2 regions of the Rhizobium sp. CB3171 genome follow, and region 1 is predicted to be linked to the other one. Evidence: riboswitches for the same ligand, from Rfam matches in the RefSeq annotation. Region 1 holds a riboswitch; the other holds the start of a gene.
The links. Region 1 has a riboswitch for FMN ahead of ribB (3,4-dihydroxy-2-butanone-4-phosphate synthase). Riboswitches for the same ligand answer to the same signal wherever they lie in the genome.
Positions count from the first base shown of each region.

Region 2: linked by a shared signal. The riboswitch ahead of QA648_RS09365 (6,7-dimethyl-8-ribityllumazine synthase) and the one ahead of ribB (3,4-dihydroxy-2-butanone-4-phosphate synthase) in region 1 are both predicted to bind FMN.

Region 1 covers NZ_CP121653.1:513,773-529,409, forward strand. The annotation lists gene QA648_RS21640 (ring-hydroxylating oxygenase subunit alpha) at 252-1,391, shown strand; gene QA648_RS21645 (2Fe-2S iron-sulfur cluster-binding protein) at 1,557-1,877, shown strand; gene QA648_RS21650 (GGDEF domain-containing protein) at 2,359-3,105, opposite strand; gene QA648_RS21655 (NAD(P)H-binding protein) at 3,131-3,484, opposite strand; gene QA648_RS21660 (hypothetical protein) at 3,712-3,939, opposite strand; gene QA648_RS21665 (TniQ family protein) at 3,942-4,595, opposite strand; partial or broken gene QA648_RS21670 (TniB family NTP-binding protein) at 4,573-5,016, opposite strand; gene QA648_RS21675 (helix-turn-helix transcriptional regulator) at 5,749-6,237, shown strand; gene ribB (3,4-dihydroxy-2-butanone-4-phosphate synthase) at 6,365-7,006, opposite strand; FMN riboswitch at 7,126-7,271, opposite strand; gene QA648_RS21685 (glucose 1-dehydrogenase) at 7,379-8,161, opposite strand; gene tpiA (triose-phosphate isomerase) at 8,267-9,013, opposite strand; gene QA648_RS21695 (SDR family oxidoreductase) at 9,013-9,801, opposite strand; gene QA648_RS21700 (sugar ABC transporter ATP-binding protein) at 9,826-11,304, opposite strand; gene QA648_RS21705 (sugar ABC transporter substrate-binding protein) at 11,327-12,256, opposite strand; gene QA648_RS21710 (ABC transporter permease) at 12,372-13,352, opposite strand; gene QA648_RS21715 (transketolase) at 13,578-14,387, shown strand; gene QA648_RS21720 (transketolase family protein) at 14,387-15,343, shown strand; gene QA648_RS21725 (FGGY-family carbohydrate kinase) at 15,415-15,637, shown strand, end outside.
Region 2 covers NZ_CP121652.1:1,903,885-1,919,521, reverse strand. The annotation lists gene QA648_RS09390 (ABC transporter ATP-binding protein) at 1-995, shown strand, start outside; gene QA648_RS09385 (IS30 family transposase) at 1,268-2,269, shown strand; gene QA648_RS09380 (methyltransferase domain-containing protein) at 2,336-2,962, shown strand; gene phnF (phosphonate metabolism transcriptional regulator PhnF) at 2,964-3,692, shown strand; gene QA648_RS09370 (VOC family protein) at 3,698-4,048, opposite strand; gene QA648_RS09365 (6,7-dimethyl-8-ribityllumazine synthase) at 4,106-4,582, opposite strand; FMN riboswitch at 4,673-4,820, opposite strand; gene QA648_RS09360 (ABC transporter ATP-binding protein) at 4,911-5,972, opposite strand; gene QA648_RS09355 (ABC transporter permease) at 5,984-6,772, opposite strand; gene QA648_RS09350 (ABC transporter permease subunit) at 6,769-7,662, opposite strand; gene QA648_RS09345 (ABC transporter substrate-binding protein) at 7,734-8,837, opposite strand; gene QA648_RS09340 (MurR/RpiR family transcriptional regulator) at 9,022-9,894, opposite strand; gene QA648_RS09335 (N-formylglutamate amidohydrolase) at 10,074-10,841, shown strand; gene QA648_RS09330 (amino acid permease) at 10,972-12,543, shown strand; gene QA648_RS09325 (glutamine synthetase family protein) at 12,693-14,063, shown strand; gene QA648_RS09320 (aldehyde dehydrogenase family protein) at 14,225-15,610, shown strand; gene QA648_RS09315 (iron-containing alcohol dehydrogenase) at 15,607-15,637, shown strand, end outside.

The DNA of each region.
Region 1 (15,637 bases):
TTCCGAACCACTCCAATCATCACATCAGATTTGTCATCATTTCCTCGCTTTGCTGAGCGGCGGCCGTGAACCCTTTTCGTGCCTGGCCGATGCACCGGAAGTCGGTGAAGACGCCGTGAGAAGGGTCAGGGGATGGTGGCGAATTATGTTAAGCCGATGGCGGACGGCGCATAGTGGCGGCGTTGGGTTGGCAGCAAGCTGTGAACAGTTGAAGGGATGAACCTGTCGTCCCGGCCTCGGGAGGACTGATCATGAGCTTGTTGCCTTCGAAGGACGAATTCGCCGCCATCGCAAAGGGTTATTCGCCCAACGCCTCGCGCTCGCTGTCGCTGAATGCCGTGGCCTACACCGATCCGCGCTGGTATGGCGCCGACCTGCAGGCAATCCTTGCCAAGAGCTGGCAATGGGTCTGTCATGTCGAGAAGCTGCGCGCGCCGGGCGCCTATGTGACCGTCGAGATCGCCGGCCAGCCGATCGCCGTCGTTCGTGATCGCGACGGCGTGCTGCGTGCCTTCTACAATGTCTGCAAGCACCGGGCCCACGCGCTTCTGATTGGTGAAGGCGTCTCGAACAAGATCATGTGTCCCTATCACGCCTGGACCTACAAGCTCGACGGGCAGCTCGTGCGTGCCCCCTATACGGAAAACCTCGAAGACTTTGATCCCAAGGAGATCTGCCTCGACCAGGTCCAGGTCGAAGAGTTCTGCGGCTTCATCTATGTCAACCTCGATCCGCAAGCCGCCTCGCTCAGCTCGCAGACCGGCGATCTGGAGACGGAAATCCGCCATTGGGCACCCGATATCGACAAGCTGACCTTCGGTCATCGCCTCACCTATGACATCAAGTCGAACTGGAAGAATGTCGTCGACAACTTCCTCGAATGCTATCACTGCCCGACAGCGCACAAGGACTTCTGCACCCTCGTCGACATGGACACCTACAAGGTGACGACGCACGGCATCTATTCCAGCCACATGGCCGATGCCGGCACTTCGTCAAACAGTGCTTATGACGTCTCGAACGCCACCGTCAAAACGCATGCGGTCTGGTGGCTGTGGCCGAACACCTGCCTGATGCGCTATCCCGGCCGCTCCTCGATGATCGTGCTCAACATCATCCCCGCCGGCCCCGACCGGACGCTCGAGACCTACGACTTCTTCCTGGAGACGCCGGAGCCCAACGAGATGGAGCTCCAGACGATCAAATATCTCGACGAGGTGCTGCAGGCCGAAGACATTGCCATCGTCGAAAGCGTCCAGAAGGGCATGAACACCCCCGCCTTTACCCAGGGCCGCATCGTCAACGATCCGCAAGGCTCAGGCAAATCCGAACACGCCGTCCACCACTTCCACGGACTCGTCCTCGACGCCTACGCAAAAGCAAATGCGTGAACGTTGGTCAACTTCTGAGGACACACAATCGATCCCGTTATCAGCTGAGGCGGATCGCCGATTCATGGACGCCAAAGAAATGTGTGAGCGCCAGAGATCAAATAGCGGGAAAGACCGGCGATTTTTAGAAGACAATGAAACGATTATTGGCAGCTGGATGATTGGATGTTGAAGCTAACCATCATCGCGTTCGATGGCGCGCGTTTTGAATTGGAGGCAGAGCCGGGCTCGACCGTAATGGAGAATGCTATTCGCAACTCCGTTGCAGGTGTTGTTGCCGAGTGCGGTGGAGCGTGCGCGTGCGCCACCTGCCACGTCTACATCGATGGCGAATGGGTAGAACGCGTCGGGCCCGCAAATTCGATTGAAGCCGAAATGTTGAATTTCGCGTTGGATGTCAAACCAGCATCCCGCCTTTCATGCCAACTCACGTTGTCAAAGAATCTGGACGGTCTAATCGTGAGCGTGCCTGCCCGCCAGACCTAGAAATCGTATCGCCTGCTGACATTCAATGCAGCAACTAACGGACAGAGTGCTAACGATCTTATTTCTGGAGAAAATCGATGGGAGTTAGGAAGGAAGATACTTCGATACCTCGCGTTTCGATGGGAGGTGCGTTCAGTTTCTTTATGCCGTTTTCGGACGGTTCAGTCGGTGGCGATTCCAATCGGCAGCAGCTTGGTCGGCAGGCAACCACAGTTCTCCAGACGCCGGACACCAGGGAATTGGAACCATCTTGGTGGCGGAAACTAGTTTTTAGTCTAACTAAATTTTGGCTCTAAGAGAGCCCGACTGCCCCAGATTATCAAGGAATTGCAATGTCACCGACCGGCCGCAGGGCCGAGATGGAAAGCGTCATCTTAACAGTTGCGGCGATACAGACAGGGCGCCGATAGCCACCTTGAAACGGCTGACGCTAAGCTTCCTTCCAAGACCTCTGCCACCCAAAGCTAGGATCTACAGTGCCCTATGATGCCTCCGGTAAAGTAGCAACCACGACCTGGTTGCGGCCGGCAGCTTTAGCGGCATAGAGGTTTTGGTCAGCCTGTGCATAAAGGTGATCGTAGGTTGTGATGCTTGTGAAGAGGGCACCCCCAACGCTCACGGAGAGATGTTCACCACCTTCCTCGACCGGCAATTTGTGAACACCTGAGCGGATACGTTCGGCAATTCCTGCGGCTATCTCCAGTGAGACCCCAGGAAGGAATACGCCAAACTCCTCTCCCCCCACACGTACGACAAGGTCATTGTCCCGAACCGACGTACGTATCGAACCGGCGATGCGTTTAAGTACCGCGTCGCCGGCCTGATGGCCGTACGAATCGTTGATCTTTTTGAAGTAGTCGGCATCCACCAGCAAAAGAGCGCCCTCACGAGGAAGGGTGTTGCGTTTGACATCTTGGAAGTAAGCCTCGACCAGCATCGAAAATGCGCCGCGGTTCAACACAGCTGTCAAGCTGTCGGTGGACGCGATCCGTTGGAGCTCGCGGTGCGCTATCGCAAGCGCCCGCATTTTGCTCAAAAGTAGATAGAAAAAACCACCGCCGAGAGCCAATGGGATCAGAATGTCATTTCTGAAAGACGTCCTGATCTGAGCTTCAGTCATACCTTCGAAGCTGAAGGAGTCGACAACAACTGCGACCAGGATACAAATCAACGTTCCAACAATCGTGCCGGTCGCGACGCGCGTTTGACTGGTTGGTGAAATATTCATTGGACCCTCCCTCAAAGACCAAGTCTCATCGGACTGTACCGGAAGCAGTTACCAGAAGACGCTGGCCAGTTGTCTTTTCGTTTTCTGCGGCATCCAGCATGGCACGTGCGACATCGGCACGTGAGACTTTGGGAAGACCCGATACTTTCTGCACCGAGGACATCGGTCGCACATCGACAGCTTGACTCAGCGGTCCATTTGTCAGGATCACCGGATAGATGCCGCTCCATTTCAGGTTGGCTGTGGCAAGCGCGACCTCCGACGTCGCCTTGTCGTTATAGACGGACGAGACAATAGTCCTGTAAAGGAAACGGGCGAACAAAGAAGCCGTGCGGGCGGTCTCGCCGACGCCATGCGGAAAGAAGAATAAGCCGGTCAACGCCCGAACTCTGCATTGCCCATGCAATCAGCGGCAGGCTTTTCTGCATCAGGGTCACATTTCGTAGAGAATGCGTCCCCAGGCAGCAGAGGACAGCACCGGCCCCCTTCAGCGTGGAGCCGAGTGCGACCTGATCCTCAGACGGTGTCGTTTAGCATTTAAACGTGAGAATGCGACCGTTTCTTTTGTAGTTGGCAGTTTATTGGAGATTCCATGAGCCGAAAATCTCAGATTAAATGCAACTGCGAAGCCATCCGCGACTGACGCGCGCAGTCCACCATCTCTTCGATAGCGTTGCCGAAGCGGGTTTTGTTCTCACCCATCATATGGCCACGCAGCATATAAAGCATCTCCGGTCCGGCACGCTGGACTATGGCCACGCCAGCTAAAAGAGCGGGCCGCAAGTGCAGTGACAAGATTGGACTTGCTGGGGTCGGAAGTTCGGCAGCTTCCATCTTTAGGACGTCATCGAGATCGGGAATGATTGCGCCGAGCACTCTATAGCGTGATGGTTCGTAATGATCGGGGAAAAACGTGGAATACGCCGCATCAGCAACAGGCGGGCGATCTCACTTGGCGACACCCAGTTTTTGATACCATGCTCGGCCTCGTCGTCGAGTATCCGCTCTCCTATCAGCGCGGCACGGTGATAGCGACTGAAGGGAGAAGGGCGGTTATTCGCGCCAATGCTGTGAAGGAGATTCCCACAAAGCTGGCAGGTGATCCGCCAGCCGAGAAATTGGCTGCGAAGAACGATGTCCGACCTGTGGACAGTCCGGCGACAGCCGCAACATAATTGCCGAGGCTGGCTGGCAATTAGCCGCCGTAACGATTGCAAAATATTCGAGAAAGTCATGCCGCGGGCCGTGGCGGGATCGATCCAGAACATTCGGGCTATTTGGATGATCTGACCTTCGGTGAGATCTAGATCGGCCGTGCGCAATGAACGCACCTCGGGAAGGCAGTACCGAAGCATGGCCAAAGGAGGGATGGCGTAGAAAGCGGCATGCCGAATGATCCACGAGGACAGAAGTTCATCGGGGCAGGGAGCCAGCCTTACGGGCAATTGCCGGGCGGATATCTCCATCTCAGGCAAATGCTGCTTCGGCATCAAATTCCGGCTCCCACTTCTCAATGGCTTCATCGGTAATTCGCTCTGTTCCGGTTTCGATTGCCTCGATGGCCAGGGAGTTGATCATGTGGAAGATGTTGGCAGTAATACCCTCGCTAATCTGCAGTATCCGTCGCAATGATTTTGCAGTTAAAACGGACGGGTAACGCAGTGGTGTGTTACGCAGTATCAAGGCGACTAAGATTTCAAACTGCTCGTTTGCAGCCCAACGGCTCAACGTGAGCTGTTCGAAGCGGCGCGCCAATTGCACATCGCCGCCGATGGCCTCACGAGCGTCATTCACCCCGAAGCAGACGAGCGAGATCTGAAGGCGGTTGCTCAGAAAGCACAATGTATTGAGGACGATGCGTTGCTCGCGATATGTTCCAGCGAGAATGTTATGCACCTCGTCGATCACCAGCGGTACATGGGCAACGGCCGTATCCGCAATGCGTGCTCAAGACATGCCGGTGCCTTGTACTCAAGGTGGCGAAAGAACGATCGGGTCGTTGCAAAGGGACGTCTTGTGATCGGGCCGCATTGCCACGTTCGCCTTCGACATGATCAAGGAACGCCAGAACCACATCTGGGTCAATCTCCACGACCGTGAGATCGGATGGCCGCTGTTTTAGTCTTTGAGAAGGAAGGGGGCGCCGGCGGGCGGCGTTGTTGCACGAGCGGTCGCTTGGACGCAGGAAGTTCCGTCCACGAAGGAGCACAGGAGCCACGGCGGGGTGTCGCGAGCGCATCGTCGCAAATGGTAGGTTTCCTTATCGCGCTTCGAATAGCTCAGCACGTCATAGTATCTGCAAAGCGCGGATCTGCTGCTCTGCGAAGTACCGCGTGTTTCCAAGGTGAAGCCATTGAATCTTGTATAGAATTCGGTTGCGAAGCAAACTGAATTCCACTATCTTTTTCTGCGAGGCAGTACGCGCTGCCTTGGGGCTGCAAACCCCTGCTAGCGGTTGGTGTCGGCCGGTACGGCACCACACTCCTTGACCTTTTGGGTCGGGGAGCCTGTGGCGTATGTCCAGGTTCCTCGGAGCTAAAGGCCATAGGGCCGTCTAGCACGGTTTGCACTCCCCGATCAGTGGGTTGAGCGAGTTTTCAGCGGGGGCGTACCGCATGAAACTCTCCATTCGGGGTGTCGATCATGAATCGTCGTACAGCCGCCGCACAAGTCCGATCGGCGAGAAGACAGCAAAGCAAGCAGCCGAACATTGAAATCCAGTCCGCGCATCCCGTCGATCTGCATGTCGGACAACAGATCCGTATTCGCCGGATACAATCGAATGTATCGCTCGGCGACCTTGGCGCCGGCATTGGCGTCAGTTTCCAGCAGGTGCAGAAATACGAAAACGGCAGGAACCGTGTCAGTGCATCCATGCTCTACGAGGTCGCCAAACGGCTCCGGGTCCCCGTCGCCAAATTCTTCGAGGGCCTTCCAGATCCCGAAGGCGCAGCGGACCCGCAAATCGTGACCGAGGTCGATGACCGCATCGCCTATATCTCCACCGCGGAAGGCCGTCGCCTCATCGAGGACGTTCTGCTGCTTCCCCCGCGTGTCCGCAGCCGCGTCGTGGCGCTGGTCAGTTCCATTGCCGATGAGGAGCTGGAAGAGAGGCCGGACACCGATCTATAGCGAAAGCAAAGGCGCGATTGTTGCGAGCGGATTGCGAGAGCTCTTGTCTAGAAAGGTGCCTCCGCCAATCGCAGACACAACAATCTTTTGCAACAGAACGCGCCATGTTGGCATCTAGTTTGAACGATTAGGCGGCCGACATTTCCGGTGTCGCCAGATCGCGCTGATGCGCCAGATAAGCGATCAGATCTTCAATCGTCACCAGGAGCAGGCCGTGCCGCTCGGCAAACTTCTCAAGATCGGGAAGGCGAGCCATGGTGCCGTCGTCATTGGCGACTTCGCAAATCACGCCAGATCCGGAGCGTCCGGCAAGCTTTGCGAGATCGACGGCTGCCTCGGTATGGCCGGGACGTCCAAGCACGCCAGCCGGGTGAGCGCGCAGCGGGAAAATATGCCCCGGGCGGGCAAAGTCGTCCGGCTGCGTGCCCCGCGTAACGAGGGCACGAACCGTCGCGGCGCGATCGGCTGCAGAAATCCCTGTCGTCGTTTCGGGAATATAGTCGACGGACACTGTGAAGGCGGTCTTCAGAACCTCGGTATTGCGTGGAACCATCAGGGGAATGTCGAGCTCATCCAGCCTTTCACCTTCCACGGCCACACAGATCAGACCGCGCGCATGATTCATCATGAAGGTAATTGCCGCAGGCGTTACGGCATCGGACGCAATCACAAGGTCGCCCTCGTTTTCTCGATCCTGGTCATCAACAACAACAACGATCTCGCCGCGTGAAATCGCCGCGATTGCGTCTTCGATTTTGGAAATTGCCATGCACTTTGCCTTTCAAGGGTTAGCCGCTTTTGCGGCATCCAAGACCTCTTTCGAAGTCACTGTTTATCCCTTGGGCGAACAAGCCTGCGGACACACCACAACACTGGTGGTGCTCGCACGGTTGCTCTCTTCCATCCGGACTTTAACCGTCGGCCCCGGCCTCTCACCGGGTCTGCTGACCCTCCGCAATTTGCGGAAGCGCTCGCGGGCTCCGAGTTTCCTCGATACCGCCGGTGGGGAGTTTCACCCCGCCCTGAGAACGCTGATAAGATAGGCGATCGATATGGCCTCCCGCAAGAGGGCAGTTTTCCTCTCACTGTCTTTTCTGCGACACAACCGGTGAACAGATTGTTTTCTCATGCCTGACGGAACTCAGGACATGATGAGACCGCCGTCGACATTGATCGTCTGACCTGTGATGTAGGCCGCATCATCGCTCGCGAGGAAGGTGACGAGACCGGCGACGTCTTCGCCGGAACCGGCGCGCTTCATCGGAATGCCTGCGACCCACTCCTTCATCAACTCGCCCGGACCGTAGTTGCCAAGGAGCTTACCCCAGGCCTGATCATTATAGGCCCACATGTCCGTCTCGATGATGCCCGGGCAGAACGCATTGACGGTTATATTTTCGGTGGCGACTTCCTTTGCGAGGCTCTGAGTGATCCCGACCACTCCCATCTTCGAGGCGGCATAGTGCGGCGTATAAATGAAGCCGTCTCGTGCCTGTCCCGATGCGGTATTGATGATGCGTCCGCCGCGGCCGTGTTTGCGCATGCGCAGGATCGCTTCCTGTGCGCACAGGAAAACACCCTTGGTGTTGACTGCCATGACCTTGTCCCACTCGCCTTCGGTCATGTCTTCAATCCGCGCGATTGTAATGACGCCGGCATTCTGGATCGAGACATCGACAGTACCGAAGGTATCTTCCGCAGCATCGTAAAGGGCCTTCACGCTTGCCTTATCCGTGACGTCGCCGACGAAGGAGATCGCTTTGCCGCCATTCTTCTTGATCTCTTCAGCGACGGAGTGCACCGACTCCTCATTGGCGGAAACGACGAGATTTGCGCCCTCTTTCGCAAAGCGCCGTGCGATGGCGGCACCAATACCCCGGCTGGCTCCAGTGATGACGACGGTCTTGTTTTCGAAGCGGTTCATTCGGATTTCTCCCGGTCCACCGCCGTGCTTCCTGGCAAACGGCGCTTAGCAAAATAAATCTTCAAGGCCGTCCCGTCGGCGGTCCAACAACCATCGGCCTGGCCTTCAAGGAACAGCGCGAAGTATCGCTGAAAAATCCGCTGCCTTCAGCGAGGCTCCCCCGATAAGCGCGCCGTCGACACCGGCAATGGCAAATAGCGAGGCCGCGTTCGATGGCTTCACGGAACCACCGTAAAGGAGCCGTATCTCATTGCCGTCAGCGCCAAATCGCTTGATCAGGGCTCCGCGCAGGGCGGCGTGAACTTCGGCGATCTCGGCCTCCGTCGGAACGCGGCCGGTTCCAATCGCCCATACCGGCTCGTAGGCGATAACGGTGTTGGCAGCGCAAGCACTGTCCGGAACGGACGCCGAAAGCTGGCTTTCGACGACCGCAAGCGTCATGCCGCTGGTCCTCTCATCGCCCGTTTCGCCGACGCAGACGATGGCCGTCAGTCCGGCGCGGTAAGCCGCCGCCGCTTTTGCGGCGACGAGAGCGCTGGTCTCACCATGGTTTGCCCGACGCTCCGAATGGCCGAGGATCACACAGGTCGCTCCGAGATCGGCCAGCATGTCCGCGGAAACATCGCCCGTGTGGGCGCCCGACGGCGAGGCGTTACAATCCTGTCCGCCGATCCGCAATTTTGAGCCGCGCGCTATCGACGCGGCGCGGTCGATAAGGGTGGCGGGTGGGCAAATGATGGCTTCGGCCTTGGCGTCATCGGCGGCGGCCGCGATGGCGACAATCTCGTTCAGGTCCGAGAGCAGCCCGTTCATTTTCCAGTTTCCGGCGATCAACTTGCGAGGCATCGTCATCACCAGCAGCAGAAACCGCCATCGACCAGCAGGTCGACACCCGTGACGAAGCTTGACGCGTCCGAAAGCAGAAATACGGCGGGACCAACCATCTCATCGACCGTCGCCATGCGCTGCATCGGCGTCTGCTCTTCAAACAGCTTTGTCTGATGGACCATCTCCGGCCGAGTGTTCATCGGTGTCGCGGTATAGCCGGGGGAGATCGTGTTGACGCGAATTCCGCGGCCGACCCATTCCATTGCCAGGGACTTCGACATGTGGATGACGCCGGCCTTGGAGGCGTTGTAATGGCATTGGTTCAGGCCGCGATTGACGATGACGCCCGACATGGACGCGATGTTCACGATCGATCCCTTGCCCCTCTTCAGCATCGAGCGCGCTTCGGCCTGGCAGGACAGGAAGACCCCCTTGAGGTTGATGTCCATCAGCGTCTGATATTGCTCCTCTTCCATCTCCTCGGCAGGATTGGCATTCGCGATGCCTGCGGCATTGAGGGCGAGGGAGAGGGGGCCAAGTTCGACATCCGCCCGTTCCACCGCTTCGGCAAGCGCTGTCTTGTTTGTCACATCCGCGGCAAGCTGGATCGAACGGCGTCCAGCCTTGCGAACGAATTCGGCGGTCTGCGACAGGCCATCGTCGTTGCGGCGGTCAAGCAATGCGACATCTGCGCCGCATTGAGCCAGACCGATCGCGATGCGCTGGCCGATACCGCTACCGGCGCCGGTCACAAAGGCAACCTGGCCGGAGAGGTCGAAAAGCTTGGGAGCATTCAGAGTGATGTCGGGCATCGCTCTTCCTTTCTTGATGTCATTTTAGATTGTAGCCAATTCCATGACGGAGACGTCGTTCGCCTGGTCGCGCTCCAGAATTCCCGCTTGTTTGCCTTGCGCAAGGACAAGGATGCGGTTTGATACACCGAGAACCTCTTCCAGATCAGAGCTGACCACGATGACGGCCACGCCCCTGTTCGCGAGGCCGACAATGATGTCGTAGATGCCGGCGCGAGCCCCGACATCGATGCCTCGGGTCGGCTCATCGAGCACGACCACTTTGGGATCGCGCATCAGCCATTTTGCGATGACGATCTTCTGCTGGTTGCCGCCGGAGAGATCGGAGGCCAGTTGATCAGCACGGCCCTTGATACCAAATGTCGAAATGGCTCTCTTCGCGAAATCCCGCTTCATCGAGGACGTAATCCAGCGGCTTTCGAACTGATCGAGGTTTGGGTAAACGATATTTTCCGCGATGCGGTGGTTGACGACCAATCCCTGAAGCTTGCGGTCTTCCGGCACCATAACGATGCCTCTCGCTACCGCGTCAGCCGGACTATGCAGTTTTAACGCTTCGCCATTGAGGCGCACAGCGCCGGACCTTACGGGATCTGCTCCGGAGATGGCCCGCACCAATTCGGTTCGCCCCGCGCCGACCAGGCCGGCTATACCCAGAATTTCTCCGGCCCTTACCTCGAAGCTAATATCGCGGAATGAATCGTCCACCGAGGTCAGAGCGTCGACCTGCAACACCGGACGATCCTGCGGCACCGGCAATGTCGGGAACATTCTATCGAGCGAACGGCCGACCATGCTTTCAACGATCGTGCGCACAGGGGTCGAGCTATCGGCAAATTCCTGAACACGTTCGCCGTCGCGAAGAACGACAATGCGGTCGGTGATCTGCTTGATCTCTTCCATCCGGTGCGAAATGTAGATGATCCCGACGCCTTCGGAGCGCAATTTCCTGACCTGCTCGAAGAGCGCCTCGGTTTCCGCACCGCCGAGTGCGGCCGTCGGTTCGTCGAGGATCAGCAGCTTCGCATCGAGCGCCAGGGCCTTGGCAATTTCAATGAGCTGTTGGTTGGCGGTCGACAGTCCCGCCACCTTGCGCGTCGCAGGAATATGCAGGTTCAGGCGCGAGAGCTGTTCTTGAGCGCGTTTGACCATTTGTGTCCGGTCGACGACGCCGTTCTTCATCGGCCAGCGACCGATGAAGACATTTTCGGCGATCGTCAGCTCGGGAAGCAGTTGAAGCTCCTGGTGGATCAGGACCACGCCCTTGTCGATCGCCTCTCTCGGATTGGCAGGGGCATAGGGCTGCCCCTGCCATGTCATGGTACCTTCGGAAGGCGTGCGTGATCCGGCGATGATGCCCGATAGGGTCGATTTGCCCGCGCCGTTTTCGCCGAGCAAGGCGACGACCTCGCCCGGGAAGACATCGAGACTGACGTTCTTCAGGACTTCCAGAGGGCCGTAGCGCTTGGAAATACCTCTGAGTGTGAGCACCGGATCAGTCATCGCACCGCTCCCTTGGTTATGCTTACGGATGGTTGGCGATAAAGCCGGCCACGTTATCCTTTGTGGTCAGGGTCGCATCCATAAGCTGGACCGGGGGCGCTTTCTCGCCGCCGACGATCTTTACAGCATTGGCAACGGCATCGCGGCCCATTTTCTGGGTCTGCTGCGTCGCGGTCACGTCGAAGACGCCGTTTTTCAGCGCTTCGAGCGCCGCGGTGTCGCCATCGAAGCCGCCGAGAGCAATCTTTTGCGAGGGGTTTGCGACCTTGATGGCCTGTGCAGCGCCGAGGGCGAGCGCATCAGCCTGCGCGAAGACGATCGAAACGTCCGGATTGGCCTGGAGCATGTTCTGCATGATCTGGAAGCCTTCATCCTGGCTCCAGATGTTCGACCACTGCTCCGAGACGATCTTCACGCCGGGATTTGCTTTGACGGCATCCATGCAGCCCTTCGTGCGATCGACTTCCGGCGTCGTGCCCTTCTGGCCATGGATGATCACCATGTTGCCCTTACCGCCGGCCTTCTCGATGATGTACTTGCAGACAGCGTTTGCCGATGCGACGGAATCCGTAGCCAGGAAGGTGTCGCCAGGTGCACCGTCGGCGTTGCGGTCGACGTTGATGACCGGCACGTTCGACTGATGGGCGAGCTTCACCGGAATGGTTGCGGCGGCGGCACCGGCGGGAATGTAGATGAGCGCGTCGATGTTCTGCGTGAGAAGATCCTGGACCTGGTTGACCTGCGTCGGACCGTCGCCCTTCGCGTCAACGGTGATGACTTCGATGCCGCGGGTCTTGGCCTCAGCTTCGACGGCCTGCTTGATCTGGTTGAAGAAGTTTGCCTGAAGGTTAGCGACCGCGAGGCCGAGTTTCTTGACTTCCTTGGCCTGAACCGAGCCCAGCGACAGTGCGAGTATGGCTGCCGTGGTCAAGAGAGTACGGGAAAGTTTCATGAGTTCCTCCTTTGGTTTCAATCCGCCCTTGGATACGTCCTCCGCCCTCGGGCTTTCACAATCCCCGTCCGTGCAGCGGAAGGGGAATTCTGGCTATCGGCCTTAGTGGCTCGTCTTATGCCTTCCTCCGGCGCAGCGTTTCAGCGCCGACCGCAAGAACGATGACGACGCCGATGATCACTTGTTGCAGGAATGGTGACACGTTGAGCAGGTTCAGGCCGTTGCGCAAAACGCCGATGATGAGCACGCCGATCAGCGTTCCGCCGATGCCGCCAGCACCGCCCGATAGAGACGTTCCCCCGATGACGACGGCCGCAATGGTGTCGAGTTCATAGCCAAAGCCGCTTGAAGGCTGGACGGCATCCAGGCGGGCAGCAAGGACGATCCCGGCAACGCCCGCCAATATGGCGCACACGACGTAAACGCCGATCGTGACCACCGGCACATTGATGCCGGCCAGGCGGGCGACCTCGGGATTGCCGCCGATCGCATACAGCATGCGGCCTTCGGAACGGTATTTGAGAAAGAGCCACGAGACGATGACGATCGCCAGCATCAGGAAGACCGTCGCGGTCAGGACGCCGAAATGACGGTCGATCGCCAGCATCGTAAACCAGTCGGGAAAGCCGACAATCTGCTGGCCATCGGTAATCATATTGGCAATGCCACGGGCGACCGACATCATCGCAAGGGTAGCGATGAAGGCCGGCACACGGAAACTCGTGACCATCAAGCCGACAATCAGGCCGCTGAAAGCTGAAGCCAGGAGCGCCAAGGGGATTGCGACGGCCATCGGCAAGTCCGCAACATTGGCAACCCAGCCCATCACCATCATCGACAGCGCAAGGACCGAGCCGACGGAAAGATCAATGCCGCCGATCAGAATGACGAAGGTCATACCCACGGACATGACGCCGAGCACGGTGATTTGATCGAGGATGTTGAGCGCGTTGCGCACCGAGAGAAACCGGTCCGTCGCAACGCTCAGGAAAACGCAGAGTATCAGCAAGCCGATCAGCGGACCCGTGGCCCCGCTAAGCCATGCAAGTGAGGTTCGCGGCTGCTGGCTTTGCTCGTTAACGCCCAAGGCTGACATGGCTCCTCCACTCCCTATGCTTGCTTCAGGTGATTTTCCTTCAAGCTTGCATATTTATGCATTCATGTTGGAAAATTCATTATCAACTCATATTTGGCCTGTCAAGCACTGAAAAAGGTGCATAGCTTTCTGCCAAAGCGGCATGCAATCAATAAATGGGCTTGACTGAATGGTCTTTTGTGCAAAAATATCTGCGATTGAATATTTATGCAACGAGGGAGCATCATGCAAGTTAAGGAACTTGAGCGCGTCGCGCGTCAGATACGCCTGCGTGACCTGCAAGCGGTCTATGACGCAGGTGCGGGACATATTGGCGGTGAGATGTCGGCGATCGACATCCTGACGGCTCTCTATTTTCGCGTTCTGAAAATCTATCCCAGCGAACCGAAGCGGCCCGATCGTGATCGGTTCATTCTGTCAAAGGGCCACACGGCCTGCGCGCTGTACGTTACCTTGGCAAAGCGCGGGTTCATTTCGGAAGAGGAGATCTCGACGTTTTTGCAGCCGCATTCACGGCTCAACGGCCATCCCAATTGCAACAAGGTGCCGGGTGTCGAAACCAACACCGGTCCGTTGGGGCACGGATTGCCTGTGTCCGTCGGCATTGCCAAGGCCGGCAAGATGAATGGCGCCGGCTATCAAACCTATGTCATGACCGGGGACGGCGAGATGCAAGAGGGATCGAACTGGGAGGCCATCATGGCGGCATCGCAGTTCAATCTGGACAATCTGACCCTGATCATCGATCACAATCGCTTCCAGCAAGGCGCGGCACTCGCCGATACCAATAATGTCGCCCCGCTCAGACCGAAACTCGAAGCATTCGGCTGGGAAGTCAGCGAAATCAACGGCAACGAAATGACGCAAATCGTTCCCGCATTGGAACATCGCGGCCTGCGTCCGCACTGCATCATCGCCCACACCAACAAGGGCCATGGCATTTCCTTCATGCAGGACCGGGTGGAGTGGCATCATAAGGTGCCGAACAAGGAACAATACGAACAAGCAGTCGCAGAACTGTCGGAGGCACTCTAATGGACGCGCCCAACTCGAACATCAATCTTCACGATTGCCGTGATGCTTTCGCTGCGACTTTGGAGGCGTTGGCGGGTAGCGAGCGGACGATCATTGCGGTCTGCAACGATTCCGTCGGCTCATCCAAGCTCGGCGGGTTCAAATCCAAATTCCCGGAACGACTGGTCAATGTCGGCATTGCCGAACAAAACATGGTCGGCGTTGGAGCAGGGCTGGCGAACGGTGGACAGATCCCATTCGTCTGTGGGGCCGCGTGCTTCCTGACCGGCCGTGCTCTGGAGCAGATCAAGGCCGATATTTCCTATTCGAATGCGAACGTCAAACTGATCGGCATTTCCTCCGGCATGGCCTATGGCGAACTCGGCCCGACGCATCATTCCATCGAGGATTTTGCTTGGACGCGTGTCCTGCCAAATCTTCCGGTTATTGCGCCATGCGACCGCATTGAAACGGCTGCTGCTGTAAAATGGGCGGCAAGCTATGCCGGACCCTGCTTCCTGCGCCTGTCGCGCGTCGGCGTTCCGGACCTGCTGCCGGACGATCATAAGTTCGAGCTCGGCAAAGCCAATGTGCTGCGCGAGGGCAGGGACGTGACGCTGATTGCCAACGGCACGCTGACGCATCGTATTGTCAAGGCGGCAGAGATACTCGCAACCCAGGGGATCGACGCCCGTGTTCTCAACATGGCAACCGTACGGCCGATCGATGAAGAGGCCATCATCGCCGCCGCAAAGGAAACGGGCGCCATCGTGACGGCCGAGGAGCATTCGATCTATGGGGGTCTCGGCTCTGCGGTCGCCGAAGTCGTCGTCGATAATGCGCCTGTTCCGATGAAGCGTCTGGGCGTTCCTGGTATCTATGCCCCGACAGGCTCGGCGGAATTCCTTCTGGATGAATTCGGAATGGCTCCTGACGCCATTGCGCAGGAGGCGTTGGCGCTTCTCAAGAGGAAGTGATCTGACGCTGACAGCGCGCTTACCGAGGCGTTGTGCTGAATGCCCCGACCCATTCTTGGAGGAAACATTTTATGCGAGCCATCCTGGCAATCGATCAGGGCACGACGAATTCCAAGGCCATTCTGGTATCGGAAAAGGGCGAGCTGATTTCTCGCGGTGCTGCGCCCGTTGGCATCAGCTATCCGCAACCAGGCTGGGTCGAGCAGGATCCAAATCGCATCTGGCAATCGGTATGCGAGGCGGTACGTGCTTGTATCGAAGCTGCGCCGGAAAAGGTTGCGATCGAAGCGGTTG
Region 2 (15,637 bases), on a different replicon from region 1:
TTCAACTGAAATCTATCCGCAAGGCCTATGGTACGCATGATGTGCTGAAGGGCATCGACCTCGAGGTGAAGGATGGCGAGTTCGTCATCTTCGTCGGCCCTTCCGGTTGCGGTAAGTCGACTCTTTTGCGCAGCATCGCCGGCCTGGAGGACGTAACCTCGGGCGCGGTTTTGATCAATGGCAAGGATGTGACGGTTACGCCGCCTGCCAAGCGCGGCATTTCCATGGTGTTCCAGTCCTATGCGCTCTATCCGCATCTGACGGTGAAGGACAATATGGGCCTCGGCCTGAAGCAGGCTGGCACCGCCAAGGATGAGATCGAAGGTCGTGTGGAAAAGGCGTCGAGCATGCTTTCTCTCGCCCCCTATCTCGCCCGTCGTCCCGCCGAACTCTCCGGCGGCCAACGTCAGCGCGTCGCCATTGGCCGCGCCATCGTGCGCGAACCGGAGCTCTTTCTGTTCGACGAGCCGCTGTCGAACCTCGATGCGGCATTGCGCGTTCAGACCCGGCTTGAAATCGCCCGCCTGCATCGCAGCCTGAAGGCAACGATGATCTATGTCACCCACGATCAGGTCGAAGCCATGACGCTGGCCGACAAGATCGTAGTGATGAACGCCGGCGCGATCGAGCAGATCGGTTCGCCGATGGAGCTCTATAACCGGCCCGCGAACATCTTCGTCGCCGGCTTCATCGGTTCGCCGCAGATGAACTTCATTCCGGCGGAGAAGCTCGAGCAGAGCGGTGCCAAGACCATCGGCATCCGTCCGGAGCATATCACTTTGTCGCGCGACCACGGCACCTGGGCCGCCAAGGTCATCCATGTCGAACATCTCGGCGCCGATACGATCATCTATCTCGAATCCAACCAAACCGGCCTTCTGACCGCGCGTCTTTTCGGTGAACACAAATATGAGCCGGACGAAACGGTCTATGCGACGCCGGAGACCAGACATATGCATCGCTTCGACGCAAACGATCGGGCCATTCGCGCGTAGGCGTCGGCATTTGGCATATTGAAGAGGGCTCTGCTTTGGCAGGGCCCTCTTTTTATTTGTCCAGCGATTAGCCCTCAAATGATCCAGTCGTCCGGACGAATTCATGTGCCTGTCACAGAGGTGCGCTATCACTCGCTCAGTCAACACCAACAGCGAGCGCATCATGGCAAATGCAGCGACCACTTATGCAACTTGGCATACCGAACCGGTACATTCTATTTCCAAGTGCGACATGCCAATGATTTCAATGGCTTCACTTTGGAGATTTTGGCATGTCCCGATGCTATCAGCAATTGACCCTCGCCGATCGTCGTCGCCTTCATCATCTTGTCGAGCGCAAGGTGCCGATCAACGAGATGGCCCGCCAGCTCGGTCGTCACCGCTCGACCATCTATCGTGAGATCAGGCGCAACACGTTCCATGACCGCGAGCTTCCCGAATACAGCGGCTACTTCTCGACGGTTGCCGATGACATTGCCAAGGAGCGACGACGGCGCTTGCGAAAGCTTAGACGCCATCCGCATCTGCGTCGTATGGTGATTGAGAAGCTGGAGGCCTACTGGTCACCGGAGCAAATCGCCGGCCGTCTGCTGTTGGACGGCCTGAGCCTTGTTCGCATTTGCAAGGAGACGATCTACCGCTTCATCTACGGCAAGGAGGATTACGGGCTGGGGCTTTATCGCTATCTGCCGGAGGCGCGCCGCAAGCGCCGCCCCCGTGGCTCCAGAAAGCCACGAAATAGCGTGTTTCCCGCCAGTCATCGGATATCGCAACGACCTGATTTTATTGGCAATCGGACGAGGTTCGGTCACTGGGAAGGCGACCTTTTGATCTTCGAACGCGAGCTCGGTCATGCCAACCTCACCTCATTGGTCGAGCGCAAAAGCCGCTACACCGTGATGATCAAGAACCAAAGCCGACACTCCCGTCCGATCATGGACAAGATCATCGCAACATTCTCTCCTTTGCCAGCCTTCGCACGCCAGAGCTTCACCTTCGACCGCGGCACCGAGTTTGCCGGATTCAGGGCTTTGGAAGATGGGATTGGCGCGCGCAGCTGGTTCTGCGATCCCAGTGCACCCTGGCAGAAGGGAGCCGTCGAAAATGCCAACAAGCGCATTCGTCGCTTCATGCCAGGCGATACTGATCTTGCAGCCGTCTCTCAGCGCGACTTGATCCACCTTGCCCGCCATCTCAACGACCAGCCGCGGAAATGCCTCGGCTACAAAACGCCAGCGGAAGTGTTCCTGGCGCATTTGCATGAGGAGGGGTGATCCCCTACCCTAAACGCCGGCATGATGCACTTGGATGAGCTTCTCCAACCGAATGGCGACATCGCGATGGCAGAGTCGCACAGCCCCTATTGGCGGCATTTCATCGAGAGCGTGCCGGAGCGGGATTTTTCGTCGAAAACCGTGCTGGATTTTGGCTGCAATCGCGGCGGCTTTCTGCGGCTGCTTCACGCGATGCGGCCGTTCTGTCGCGGCGTCGGCATCGACATTGCTTCGGAATCGGTTGCGGCGGCTGTGGCGGCCAAGGGCAACATGCCGCTGCAGTTTCAAGTCACCACCGATCTTTCGCCTTTTGCCGATAGCTTCGATGTCGCATTCAGCTATGAGGTCGTTTACCTGCTGCCGGAGTTGAAGCGGCATGCCGAGCAGATGTTCGAGGTCATGCGCAATGGCGGTGTCTATTACGCCGTCACCGGTTGCCACAACGAAATGCCGCTTTGGCCGAAGTGGCGCGAGCTGATCGGCGGCAACAGCAATGCGCCGGTGCAGGATCGCTCTCCGCAGGACTATATCGATGCCTTCGCAGCCGCCGGCTTCGATGTTTCCGTTCGGCGTTTCGGCTATAGCGGCTTCGTCAGCGGATCGAAGGATCGCAAATATTATCCGAGCATTCTCGACGCGCTGAGCTATCCTGCTGAATACAAGCTCCTGTTCCGGCTCGAAAAGCGCATCTGATATGGAAACGATCGATCGCAAGAGCGGCAGTGCTCTCTGGCATCAGATCGGCGAAATCCTGGCGGCGGATATCGCCACCGGGACCTTTGCTCCGGGCGCCAAATTGCCGACCGAACCTGAACTCATGCAACGTTTCGGTGTTAGCCGTTTCACTGTCCGCCAGGCGCTCGGCCATTTGGAGCAGCGGGGATTGGTGCGCGCGGAGCAGGGGCGAGGGACCTTCGTTCACAGAGGGGCTCTCGACTATAGGCTCTCGAAGAAGACGCGGTTCTCCCAGAATTTGATCGAGCAAGGTTTCGAGCCTGGCGGCGAATTATTGATCCACGAGGTCGTCCCGGCATCCGAGCTTGTCGCGGCGCGGCTGAGGCTTGCGCTTGGCGCGCCGGTCATCCATCGCCGCGGTGTCATGACGGCGGATGGGGTGCCCGTCGAACTTGGCGACACCTACTATCCGGCTGACCGATTTCCGGATTTCGACAAGGCGAGGCTGCAATATCAGACCATTACCGCAGCACTCGCGAGCTACGGCGTCCACGACTATGTGCGCCTATCGACCGAGATCGAGGCGCGCATGCCGAATGCCGAGGAGGCGCGGTTGTTGCGGCAGCCGAAGTCAACACCGGTATTGGTCGTTCTCAAAGTGGATGTCGATAACGATGGTGCGCCCATTACCTATTCCGAGACTTTATGGTCGGCGGAGCGGGTGACCTTCAACGTCGATTTGGGATGAACGGCCTATCGATGGGACAGAATATTCACGATCTTGCCGAAGGGATCGCGGACGTAGAAACGCCGGACTCCCCAGGGTTCGTCGTTCAGATCGTAGACGATGTCGAGCTGCATCGACCGGGCGCGTTGATAGACGTGATCGACGTCGTCGACCTCAATCGAAAGATCGGGCACGGTCGTGCCTGAGCCGCCTTCGCTGGCTATGCTGATCTGCGGCACAGTCTGCGCCTTCGAGGCAAAGGTGATGATCCAGCCGTGGTCCATAACGATATCCAAGCCGAGCAGGTCGCCATAGAAGGCGCGAGCGCTGGCGGGATCGGCCGCATGCAGATTGGGGACAATTCGCAGGACGGTCATGCGATGCTCCTTGCCGGAGGAATGAAGGCGGGCCTTTGCCGCCTCCACCATCTTAACTCAGACAGTCACCGATGGCAGCAGCTTGGCGCGTTCGCTGAGGATCTGTCGGCAGGCGTTTGCCACTTCCTGACCCTTGATGACGAAATGCTGCTTGAAGAAATGAATATGCGCTTCCGTCTCCTGGAAATGATGCGGCGTCAGCACGGTCGAAAGAATCGGAACGCCGGTATCCAATTGCACGCGCATCATCGCATCGAGAACGGTGTCGGCAACGAAGTCGTGGCGATAGATGCCGCCGTCGACGACGAAAGCGGTTGCGATGATCGCGCTATAGCGGCCGTTGCGGGCGAGCGTCTGCGCATGCAGCGGGATTTCCAGGGCGCCGGGTACATCGAAAATGTCGATGGGGGAGGCGCCTTCGGTCTTCTGCCATTCGGCGATGAAGGAATCGACGCACTGATCGACGATATCGGCATGCCAGCGGGCCCGGATCAACGCTATGCGGCCCGGCTGCGTAAAAATGGAAATGGTCATGAACTCTGCCTTTCAAGGGTTTAACTCAATATCCCTTGGGCGAACACGCAAGGCCGCAGAAGCCCCTTGCGCGAAGGAGCCGTCGACCCGGCTTGCTCTCTTCCATCCGGACTATACCGTCGGCTCCGGCCTCTCACCGGATCTGCTGACTCTTCCGGCAAACCGGAAGGCGCTCGCGGGCTCGGAGATCAGCCTCCATACCGCCGGTGGGGAATTGCACCCCGCCCTGAGAACGCCTGGACTATAATTGCGGTGCAACAGAAATCAAAGAAAAACGCCGGGCGATTTGCCCGGCGCTTGCGAAAAATCTGTCCAATTGCGCTGCTTATCAATCCTGGATGACCAGCAGATCGGACGAGGCGAAGCGTAGCGTGACTTTCTCGCCGACGCTTGGAGGCATCATTCCGGGGCTGTTGAACATGTCGAAGGAAATGGTGTTGCCGCCGACATTCATGCGCGTGCGGATCACCGAACCCAGGAAGTGGGCCGAGGAGACTTCGCCGGTCAGAGCAGTGTCGCCCTTGGCCGATTCTGCCAGCGAGCCGGCTTCTGGGCGCAGCGCCAGCGATACGGTGTCGCCGGGCTTGTAGGCGGTGACCGACTGCTTCAGTGTCACACCCTGATCGCCGATCATGATGCGGTTGCTGTCCGGATCGACGACCTTGCCTTCGATGAGGTTCAGCGTGCCGACGAAGGAGGCGACGAAGCGGGTGGCCGGCGTGTTGTAGATTTCGAAGGGCGTGCCGATCTGGTCGGCGCGGCCGGCGTTCATGACGACGATGCGATCGGAGATCGACAGAGCTTCTTCCTGGTCATGCGTCACGAAAACGGTGGTGATGCCGAGCTGCTGCTGGATGGCGCGAATTTCTTCACGCAGCGATACGCGGATCTTGGCATCAAGCGCCGAGAGCGGTTCGTCGAGCAGGAGGACCTGCGGCTTGACGGCGATAGCGCGGGCGAGCGCCACGCGCTGCTGCTGGCCGCCGGACATTTGGAACGGATAACGACCGGCAAGATGATCAAGCTTGATCAGGCCGAGCATTTCCTTGACGCGCTTGTCGATGTCAGGCTTGGCAACGCCGGCGACCTTGAGGCCGAAGGCGACGTTGTCATGCACGGTCATGTTCGGAAACAGTGCGTAAGCCTGGAACACCATGCCGATGTTGCGCTGGTTCGGCTTCAGGGGACGCTGATCTTTGCCGTTGATCGTCAGCATGCCGGCGGTCGGCGTTTCGAAACCGGCGATCATGCGCAGAACGGTCGTCTTGCCGCAGCCGGACGGTCCGAGGAAGGAGACGAATTCTCCTTTCTCGATATGCATGGTGAAGTCATGGACGACCTTGGTTTCGCCGAAGGACTTCTTGATGTTGGTAAGTTCGAGAAAAGCCATGGTGTGAAGCCTCACGCCTTAATCGGAGCGGATCTGGAGAAACGGGAAACGAGCTGGAGAAGGCCCATGCTGAGCCAGGTTACAGCGAGTGCGATGATCGCCAGCGCCGAAGACTGATAGGCCTGATTGGCGCCGACGAGCTGCATATAGGGGCCGAAGGCCGGACGATTGAGCAGCGAAGCCATGGTGAATTCGCCCATGACGATCGCCAGCGTGATGAAGGCACCAGACAGAACGCCGCTCATGACATTGGGAAAAATGCAGCGGAACATGATGGTGGTCCACTTCGCGCCGAGGCTTTCTGCGGCTTCCGTCAGGGTACCTACATCGATCGTGCGCATCGCCGTATCCACCGAACGATACATATAGGGGAGCGCCAAGACAATATAGGAGCAGACGAGCAGAAAGTTCGTCGATTGCTCGAAGCCCGTCAGCGGCAGGATCGACGATGAATTGTAGAGACGCAGGTAGCCGAAGACGATCACGATCGCAGGAATGACCAGCGGCATCAGCGTAATGAATTCGACGACCGGGCGTAACTGTGGCAAGCGAAGCCGCACCCAATAGGCCGTCGGGACAACGAGCAGCATGCCGACGACAATGGTCAGCGCGGCCATGAGCATGGAATAGCCGAACGCATAAAGGAAGTGCGCATCGGAAAAGACCGATGCATAGGCATCGAAACTATAGGCATCGCGGCGCATGCGCAGCGAGAATTCCAGCGTGCCGATAAGCGGAACGATGAAATAGAAGGCGCCGATGACGACCGCGATCCAGGCGAAGAATTTTTGCAGCTTCATTTCTGCCACCGTTCTGCGCGCATGCGCATGATGATGTAGATGACGTTGGAAATGCCGGTGATGACGATCATGCCGAGAGCCATCGCATAGCCGAGGTTGGCGTTGTGCAGCACGTCGCCGCGGATCTGGGCATAGAGCTGGATCGGTATGATGTTCAGCGAGCTGCCAGTCAGGGCGATTGCGGTCGCAATGGCGCCGAAGGCATTGGCGAACAGCAGCAGCGTCGTGCCAAGCAGGCTCGGCCACAGGATGGGGAGTGCCACCATCAGCCAATACTGCCCATTGGTCGCCCCAAGGATCGAGGCCGCCTCGCGCCATTCCTTCTTCATACCGTCCAGGGCTGGCGTGATGATCAGAACCATCAGCGGAATCTGGAAGTACATGTAGGTGATCGTCAGGCCGACGAAGCTGTAGAGATTGAAGCCTGCATGAAAAATGTCGAAGCCAAGCCAGTTTTTCAGCAGCAGCGTGACGAGGCCCAGGCGACCGATCGTGGCGATGAATGCAAAAGCCAGAGGCACACCGGCGAAATTTGAAGCGACGCCGGAAAAAGTCAGGAAGGCATGGCGCACCCAGGCCGGAAGTCCACCCATGACCAGGGCCCAGGCCAGATAAAAGCCGATTAGTGCGCCGCCGAGCGCCGAGGCGACAGACACTCTGATGCTGATCCAGTACGAGTCCAAGATGGATTTTGTGAAAAGATCGCCGATGTTCTTCAACGTTAGGCTGCCGTCGGGCGTCAGAAACGCACCTGCGACCAGATAGATCGTTGGGAGTATGAGAAACAGAAGCGCGAAGATCAGGAAGGGCGCAATGCCCAGCCAATCGACAACCACGCGCTTATTGATCATGGGGGCGGTACTGATCGTTGATGTCGTGACGATGCTCATGATTGGCCCATTCCGCGGCGTCAAAAAAGGAAAACCTCCCCGCCGAAGCGGGGAGGTCATATTAGCTGAAATTACTGTACGTTCGAACCGACGACAGAATCCCACTTGGTAGTGATGGCGGTCTTGCCGGCAGCCTGTTCATCGAGCGTCGGGAAAACGGCCTTTTCATAGGCTGCTGCCGGCGGCAGCTTGTCGAGAAGTTCCTGCGGAACCTTCTTGTTCTTCGCCAGGTCGTTGAAGCGGATCGGGTGGCAATAGCCCTTCAGCCAGCCGATCTGGCCTTCGTCGGAATAGAGGAATTCCATCCAGAGCTTGGCAGCGTTCGGGTGCGGAGCGAAAGCCGAGATCGCCTGAACGTAAACGCCAGCGACAACGCCCGAAGCCGGAACCGTAACGTCAACCGGCGGGTTGCCGTTCAGGCTGTCGCGCCATGCGAGGCCGTTGTAGTCCCAGGCGACGACGATCGGGGTTGCGCCCTGAGCGAGCGAAGCGGACTTGCCGATGACCGGAACGAAGTTGCCAGCCTTGTTCAGCTTTGCGAAGTAGTCGAGACCAGCAGCGCCGACCTTGGCGGCATCCTTTTCGCCGGCAGCCAGGCCAGCGGCGTAAACGGCCTGTACGGCCTGGTTGGAGGTGCGCGGGTCGCCAGCGAGCGATACGGTGTTGGCGTATTCCGGCTTCTGCAGGTCAGCCCAGTCCTTCGGCGGGTTCTTCACGACGTCTTTGTTGGTGACGAAGGAGAGAACGCCGTAGTAGTCGCCATACCAGAAGCCGTCGGCATCCTTGGCGCTGTCCGGAATCGAGTCCCAGGTGGAGACCTTGTAAGGCTGTAGCAGGCCGTCCTTCTTGGCGGTCGGGCCGAAGGAGAGACCAACGTCGATTACGTCGGGAGCCTGCGGGCCGGTGTTGCCCTTGTTGGCGCGGATTGCTTCAACTTCATCGCCCGACCCGGCGTCCGGGTTCAGTTCGTTGACATCGATGCTGTACTTCGCCTTGAAAGCAGCGATGAGGTCGCCATAACCGCACCAGTTGTGGGGCAGGGCGATAGTGGTCAGCGTGCCTTCCTTCTTGGCGGCAGCGATAAGGTCTGCGCTCGGTTCAGCAGCAGCAATGGCGGTCGTGGCGACGAGCATTGCAGTGGAGAGCGTCAGAAGACGATGAATTTTCGAGGTCACTGGTATTCCTCCTTTTGGGTTTTCAGTGTCTGGCGTTGCTGTTAATGACGTTGCATGAAGGTTGTGTGACGGATTTCAATGGGTTGCGCTTCCTGAACATCGGAGATTTACTTTTATTCGCTAACGATGACAGGCCTGTCTTGCTAGCCGATCCTTAGGTCGTAACTTTATACTTTCCTCCCTGCTAACCTAGCTTGCGGAACAGCCTTGTTTGTTCGAACAGGCCTTCAAGCGTTTTCATGCGCTCACTCGTCTCGTCCCAGGTCGAGCTTTGTACGGCTTCGATCAGCGCTTCGACGATGAAAAGGGTGACGACGGAGGAATCCCAGGCCGAAGGCGCTTCGATCTGCACGCGGAATGTGTGCTTTGCATATTTGACGGCAGGGGTCGCCCATTGGTCGGTGAAGACGATGATCTCGGCTCCGCAACGCCGGGCGGCGGCGGCGAGGCTGACCATTTCCTGCTCGTAACGTCTGATATCGAAGATCACCAGCAAGTCTCCGGGATTCATGTTCAAAACATATTGCGGCCAGGAACTGGAGTTGGAGGAGAGCAAGGTCGTGTTCGGGCGGATGACCTGCATATGGGTAAAGAAATATTCGGCAAGCGCGCCGGTGATGCGTCCACCGACGAAATAAAGCCCGCGTTTGTGCTCCGATAGCAGCGCAGCGACGTTATCGAAGGTGGCTGCATCGATATCCGTCAGGGTCTGGCGGAGATTGCCCATAATGGCGTCAGCAAAGCGGTTAAGGATGTGCGTGCCGGGAGCATTGGACGCCCAGCGGTCGTGTTTGGTGAGCGGATTCGAGATGGTCGCCTCGACTTCCTGATGGAGGCGGGACTGAAAGTCCGGGTAACCCTTGAAGCCGAGTTTCTGCACCATGCGCGCCACTGTCGGCGTGGAAACCCGCGCATTTTCGGCAACTGTCGTAATGCTGCCCAACCCCGAAACCGGGTAGTTGTCGAGCAGGCTCTTGGCGAGCTGCTTTTCGGCGCGCGTCAGCGCGTCGAATTGGGCATTGATTACGTCCGAAACTGTTTTCGACGCATTGCTCACTCTATTTTTGCTCCCCGGGACGGTCTTATGCCGGTCTCCTGGAAGGAATATAACTACGCTGTCACATTTCGAGTCAATGTCACAAATGAAGAAATAATTTCAGTTTCCAGTTGACAGTCGCCGAAACCTGAAGAATTCTTTTCTTATAAAGATTTTATTAAGAGGGTAGGGCGCCTTTGATGCATGCCGCGCAAGGCATTCTGACGGAAGCGGATGGCGATTGCGTCGCGGTCGAACGGCCGGACGGAAAAAGCGCGGTTTTCATCATCTGCGAACATGCTTCACGCACGTTGCCCAAATATTTCGGCGATCTGGGCCTTTCGACCGAAGCGCTGTCCAGCCACATCGCCTGGGATCCGGGTGCGCTAGCGGTCGCCACGAAGATGTCCGGCAGCCTCGATGCTACGCTGGTTTATCAACGCTTCTCGCGGCTGATTTACGACTGCAACCGTCCGCCCGAAAGCGCGGGCGCGATGCCGGAGGTCAGCGAGATCTACACGATCCCCGGCAACCAGCACCTGCAAACCTCCGACCGGCAAGCGCGCACCAACGCTCTTTATATACCGTTCCATGACCGCATTCGCGCGCTCCTGAAAGAGCGCGCGGCGAGGGAACAAAACACCGTGATCGTCACGGTTCACAGCTTCACGCCTGTTTACAATGGCAGGCAGCGGGCAGTGGAGCTCGGCATTCTGCACGATGAAGACCGCTGGCTGGCGGATCGCATGCTCGATGCTGCTGTAGAGGCGCCGCTCTACCGCACCGAACGCAACGAGCCTTACGGGCCAGAAGATGGCGTCACCCATACGCTTAAACTGCATGGGCTCGCCAACGGTTTGCATAACGTTATGATCGAGGTCCGCAACGACCTCATCGGAGATGACGTCGGCCAAGGGGTCGTGGCCGACTATCTAACAGGGCTTATCCAGAGCAGTCTGGAAGCCTGAGCATAGAAGAAAAGACCCCGGGGAGCAGTTCAACTGCGATCGGGCCGTATGGCAAAAAGCCAGCGGCGCAAGTGGCACAATGGTGGCCCGCAATTCCGTGGGCAACCGGGTTTTAGGGGGAATGACATACATGTCTGATTACACAGAGTTGGACAAGAAGCAGGACGTGCATATTCTGCACTCCATGGGCTATGCCCAGGAGTTGGAACGGCGCATGAGTTCGTTCTCGAACTTTGCCGTATCCTTTTCCATCATTTGCATTCTTTCGGGCGGCATCAATTCGCTCGCCCAGGCGACTTCTGGCGCAGGCGGTGCCGCGATCGGCATCGGCTGGCCGGTCGGATGCTTCATTTCGCTGGTCTTTGCCGTGGCGATGGCGCAGATCAGCTCAGCCTATCCGACTGCGGGCGGGCTCTATCACTGGGGCTCGATCCTCGGCAACCGCTTCACCGGCTGGCTGACCGCATGGTTCAACCTGCTCGGCCTCGTCACCGTTCTCGGCGCGATCAATGTCGGCACCTATTATTTCTTCATCGGTGCTTTCGGCGGCTATTTCGGCATGGTCGATACGACATTGGTTCGTATCGTGTTCCTGGTGGTCATTACCGGCCTTCAGGCGCTCGTGAACCATATGGGTATCGGGCTGACCGCGAAGCTCACCGACTTCTCCGGCTATCTGATCTTCGCAACCTCGATCGCACTTGCGGTCGTGTGCCTGATCGCCGCACCATCCTATGATTTCGCGCGGCTGTTCACCTTCACGAACTACTCGGGTGTGGCAACGATTGCCGCCGATGGTTCGGCAACCGGAGCACCGGTCTGGCCGCAGGTTTCCACCTTCTGGGTCTTTGCGCTCGGCCTCCTGCTGCCGATCTACACGATCACCGGCTACGACGCCTCGGCGCATACATCGGAGGAAACGGTCAAGGCAGCGCATTCCGTTCCGCGCGGCATGGTAGCCTCCGTGCTTTGGTCGGCCTTGTTCGGCTATATCATGCTGTGTGCATTCGTTCTGATGATCCCGAATATGGACGACGCCGCAAAGCAGGGCTGGAACGTGTTCTTCTGGGCGATGGATGCTCAAGTGAACCCCATCGTCAAGGATATCCTGTATCTCCTGATCTTCATCAGCCAGTGGCTGTGCGGCCTTGCAACGGTCACCTCTGTATCGCGCATGATCTTTGCGTTCTCGCGTGACGGCGGTCTTCCTGCATCGAAGGCACTTTCCAAGGTCAGCCCGACACACCGCACGCCGGTTTCCGCGATCTGGACCGGCTCGATTCTTTCGGTGCTGTTCGTCTGGGGTTCGTCGCTGGTGTCGATCGGCGATACACCGGTTTATACCATCGTCGTTTCGTGCACCGTCATCTTCCTCTTCTTCTCCTTCGCGATCCCGATCACGCTCGGTCTGTTCGCCTGGGGTACGTCGAAGTGGGACAAGATGGGCCCGTGGAACCTCGGTGAAGGGTTGTTCAAGCTTTTTGCCGTGCTGTCTATCATCGCGATGATCGTGATCTTTGTTCTCGGCATTCAGCCGCCGAATGACTGGGCAGGCATCATCACCGTCGGCTTCTTTGTCCTGACCGCGATCGTCTGGTTCGGCTTCGAGCGGCGCCGCTTCAAGGGACCGCCGATCGGCGACGCGATCGCCAAGCGCAAGGCCGAAATCGCAGCGGCAGAAGCGGCCGTCGGCGAAAGCTAAGCATCGGAGCTGCATTTCTCGAACGGCGGGGCCGCCTGCGTGCGGCCCCTTCACCGGTATAAACGAAACGCACGGCGCCGGGTTGCTCCCAGCTACGAGCCGCCGTTCTGTTGTCCGACACCCCAATTCATTGTTCAGGCGGATCACTCATGAGCACTAGCTATACGTTCGAAGACCTCAAGAAAGATGTGGCCGAGGGGCGCATCGATACGGTTCTGGCATGTCAGGTGGACATGCAGGGTCGCTTGATGGGCAAACGTTTCCAGGCGGAATTCTTCGTGGAGAGCGCCTGGAAGGAAACGCATAGCTGCAACTATCTCCAGGCGACCGACCTCGAGATGGAGACCGTCTCGGGTTACAAGTCGACGAGCTGGGAAAAGGGCTACGGCGACTATACGATGAAGCCCGATCTCGCCACGCTTCGCCGCATTCCCTGGCTCGAAGGCACGGCGCTGGTGCTTTGCGACGTGCTCGACCATCACACCCATGAAGAGGTGGCGCATTCGCCGCGCGCCATCCTGAAGAAGCAGGTCAGGCGGCTTGAAGCAATGGGCATGAAGGCCTTCATGGCCTCCGAACTGGAATTCTTCCTGTTCGACCAGAGCTATGACAGCGCCCGTGAATCCGGCTATCGCAACCTGCATCTCGCCAGTGGCTATAATGAAGACTACCACATCTTCCAGACCACCAAGGAAGAAGGGGTGATGCGGGCGATCCGCACTGGCCTGCAGGGAGCCGACATTCCGGTCGAAAATTCCAAGGGGGAGGCTTCGGCGGGGCAGGAGGAAATCAATGTCCGCTATGCCGATGCGCTGACCATGGCGGATCGCCATGCAATCATCAAAAATGGCTGCAAGGAGATCGCCTGGTCGAAGGGCAAGGCCATCACATTCCTGGCGAAGTGGAACTATAATTCCGCCGGCAGCTCGTCGCATATTCATCAGTCGCTGTGGAGCGCTGACGGCAAGACGCCGCTGTTCTTCGACAAGGAACAAGAACATGGCATGACGCCGCTGATGAAGCATTATGTCGCCGGTCTTTTGACGCATGCCAGCGAGATCACCTATTTCCTCGCGCCCTACATCAATTCCTACAAGCGTTTCGTGGCAGGCACTTTCGCGCCGACCAAGGCGATCTGGAGCACCGACAACCGTACCGCGGGCTATCGTCTCTGCGGCGCCGAGACCAAGGGAATCCGCATCGAATGCCGCGTCGGCGGCTCCGACCTCAATCCCTATCTCGCTTTTGCGGCGCTGATTGCCGCCGGCCTAGATGGCATCGAGAACAAGCTTGAACTGGAGGCACCCTTCGTGGGGGACGCCTATGGTGCCCGCGAGGTTCGCGAAATTCCGCGCACGCTGCGAGACGCTGCGGTGGCGCTGAGCGGCTCTCAGATGCTGCGCGCCGCTTTCGGCGACGATGTCATCGATCACTACACCCGTGCTGCCGAATGGGAGCAGGAGGAATATGATCGCCGCATCACCGACTGGGAGGTGGCGAGAGGATTCGAAAGAGCGTAAGCCTTCCTGTGATTTTTGATTTCCGCCCGATTTTCGTCGTCAGGCGCGGGCAGGGAAGGTGGCTGCGGTAAATCGCTTCTTTCGGCGATGTAAGCTCTTGGGGTAGTTTCTCGGTGATCAGCCGAGACCATATTCGTGACTATAGAAACAGGATTTCGATCATGACCATGATCACATGCGTGTCCCCGGTAAATGGGGAGATTTATGCGGAGCGTCCGGCGCTGTCGCTGGATGCGGCCAAGGAAGCGGTCGCCCGCGCCCGCAAGGCTCAGAAGGACTGGGCGCGCCGCCCGCTGGAAGACCGCGTTCAACTGGTGCTGAAGGGTGCTGCGCGCCTCAACGAAATGGCCGATGTCGTCGTGCCGGAGCTCGCATGGCAGATGGGCCGCCCGATCAAATACGGCGGCGAATATCGCGGCTTCAACGAGCGCTCGAATTATGTGGCGTCGATCGCAGCCGATGCGCTGTCGCCGATGGTGGTGGAAGACAGCGCGAATTTCGCCCGTCGTATCGAGCGCGAACCGCATGGCGTCGTGTTCGTCATCGCGCCATGGAACTATCCCTACATGACCGCGATCAACACGATCGCCCCAGCGCTGATGGCCGGCAATACCGTTGTTCTGAAACATGCCAGCCAGACGCTGCTGGTCGGCGAGCGGCTGGTTCAGGCTTTCGTCGAGGCCGGCATTCCTGCTGATGTCTTCCAGAACGTCTTCCTCGATCATGAAACGACGTCGGCGCTGATCGCCGCCGGCAGCTTCAACTTTGTCAACTTCACCGGTTCGGTCGAAGGCGGACGATCGATCGAACGTGCTGCCGCCGGCACCTTCACCAGTCTTGGCCTCGAACTTGGCGGCAAGGATCCGGGCTATGTCATGGAAGATGCCGACCTCGAGGCGGCCGTCGACACGCTGATGGATGGTGCCACCTACAATTCCGGCCAATGCTGCTGTGGCATCGAGCGAATCTATGTGCATGAATCGCTTTACGACGCCTTCGTCGAGAAGTCGGTCGCCTGGGTGTCGAACTACAAGCTCGGCAATCCGCTGGAGCCGGAAACTACGCTTGGCCCGATGGCGAACAAGCGTTTCGCCAAGGTGGTCCGCGAGCAGATCGCCGATGCCGTCGCCAAGGGCGCCAGGGCGCTGGTCGACCCCAAGCTTTTCCCGGCCGATGACGGCGGCGCCTATCTCGCGCCGCAGATACTCGTCGATGTCAATCATTCCATGGCCTTTATGCGCGAAGAGACCTTCGGCCCCGCCGTCGGCATCATGAAGGTGAAGAGCGATGCGGAAGCGCTGGAATTGATGAATGACAGCCCTTACGGCTTGACAGCGTCGCTCTGGACCAAGGAAGTCGAGCGCGCTTCGCGCATCGGCCGCGATATCGAAACCGGCACCGTCTTCATGAACCGCGCCGACTATCTCGATCCGGCACTGTGCTGGACCGGCGTCAAGGAAACAGGTCGTGGCGGCTCGCTCTCCGTGCTCGGTTTCCATAACCTGACGCGCCCGAAATCCTACCATTTGAAGAAGGTAACAGCATGAGCAATATCTCAGCCAATTGGAGCTATC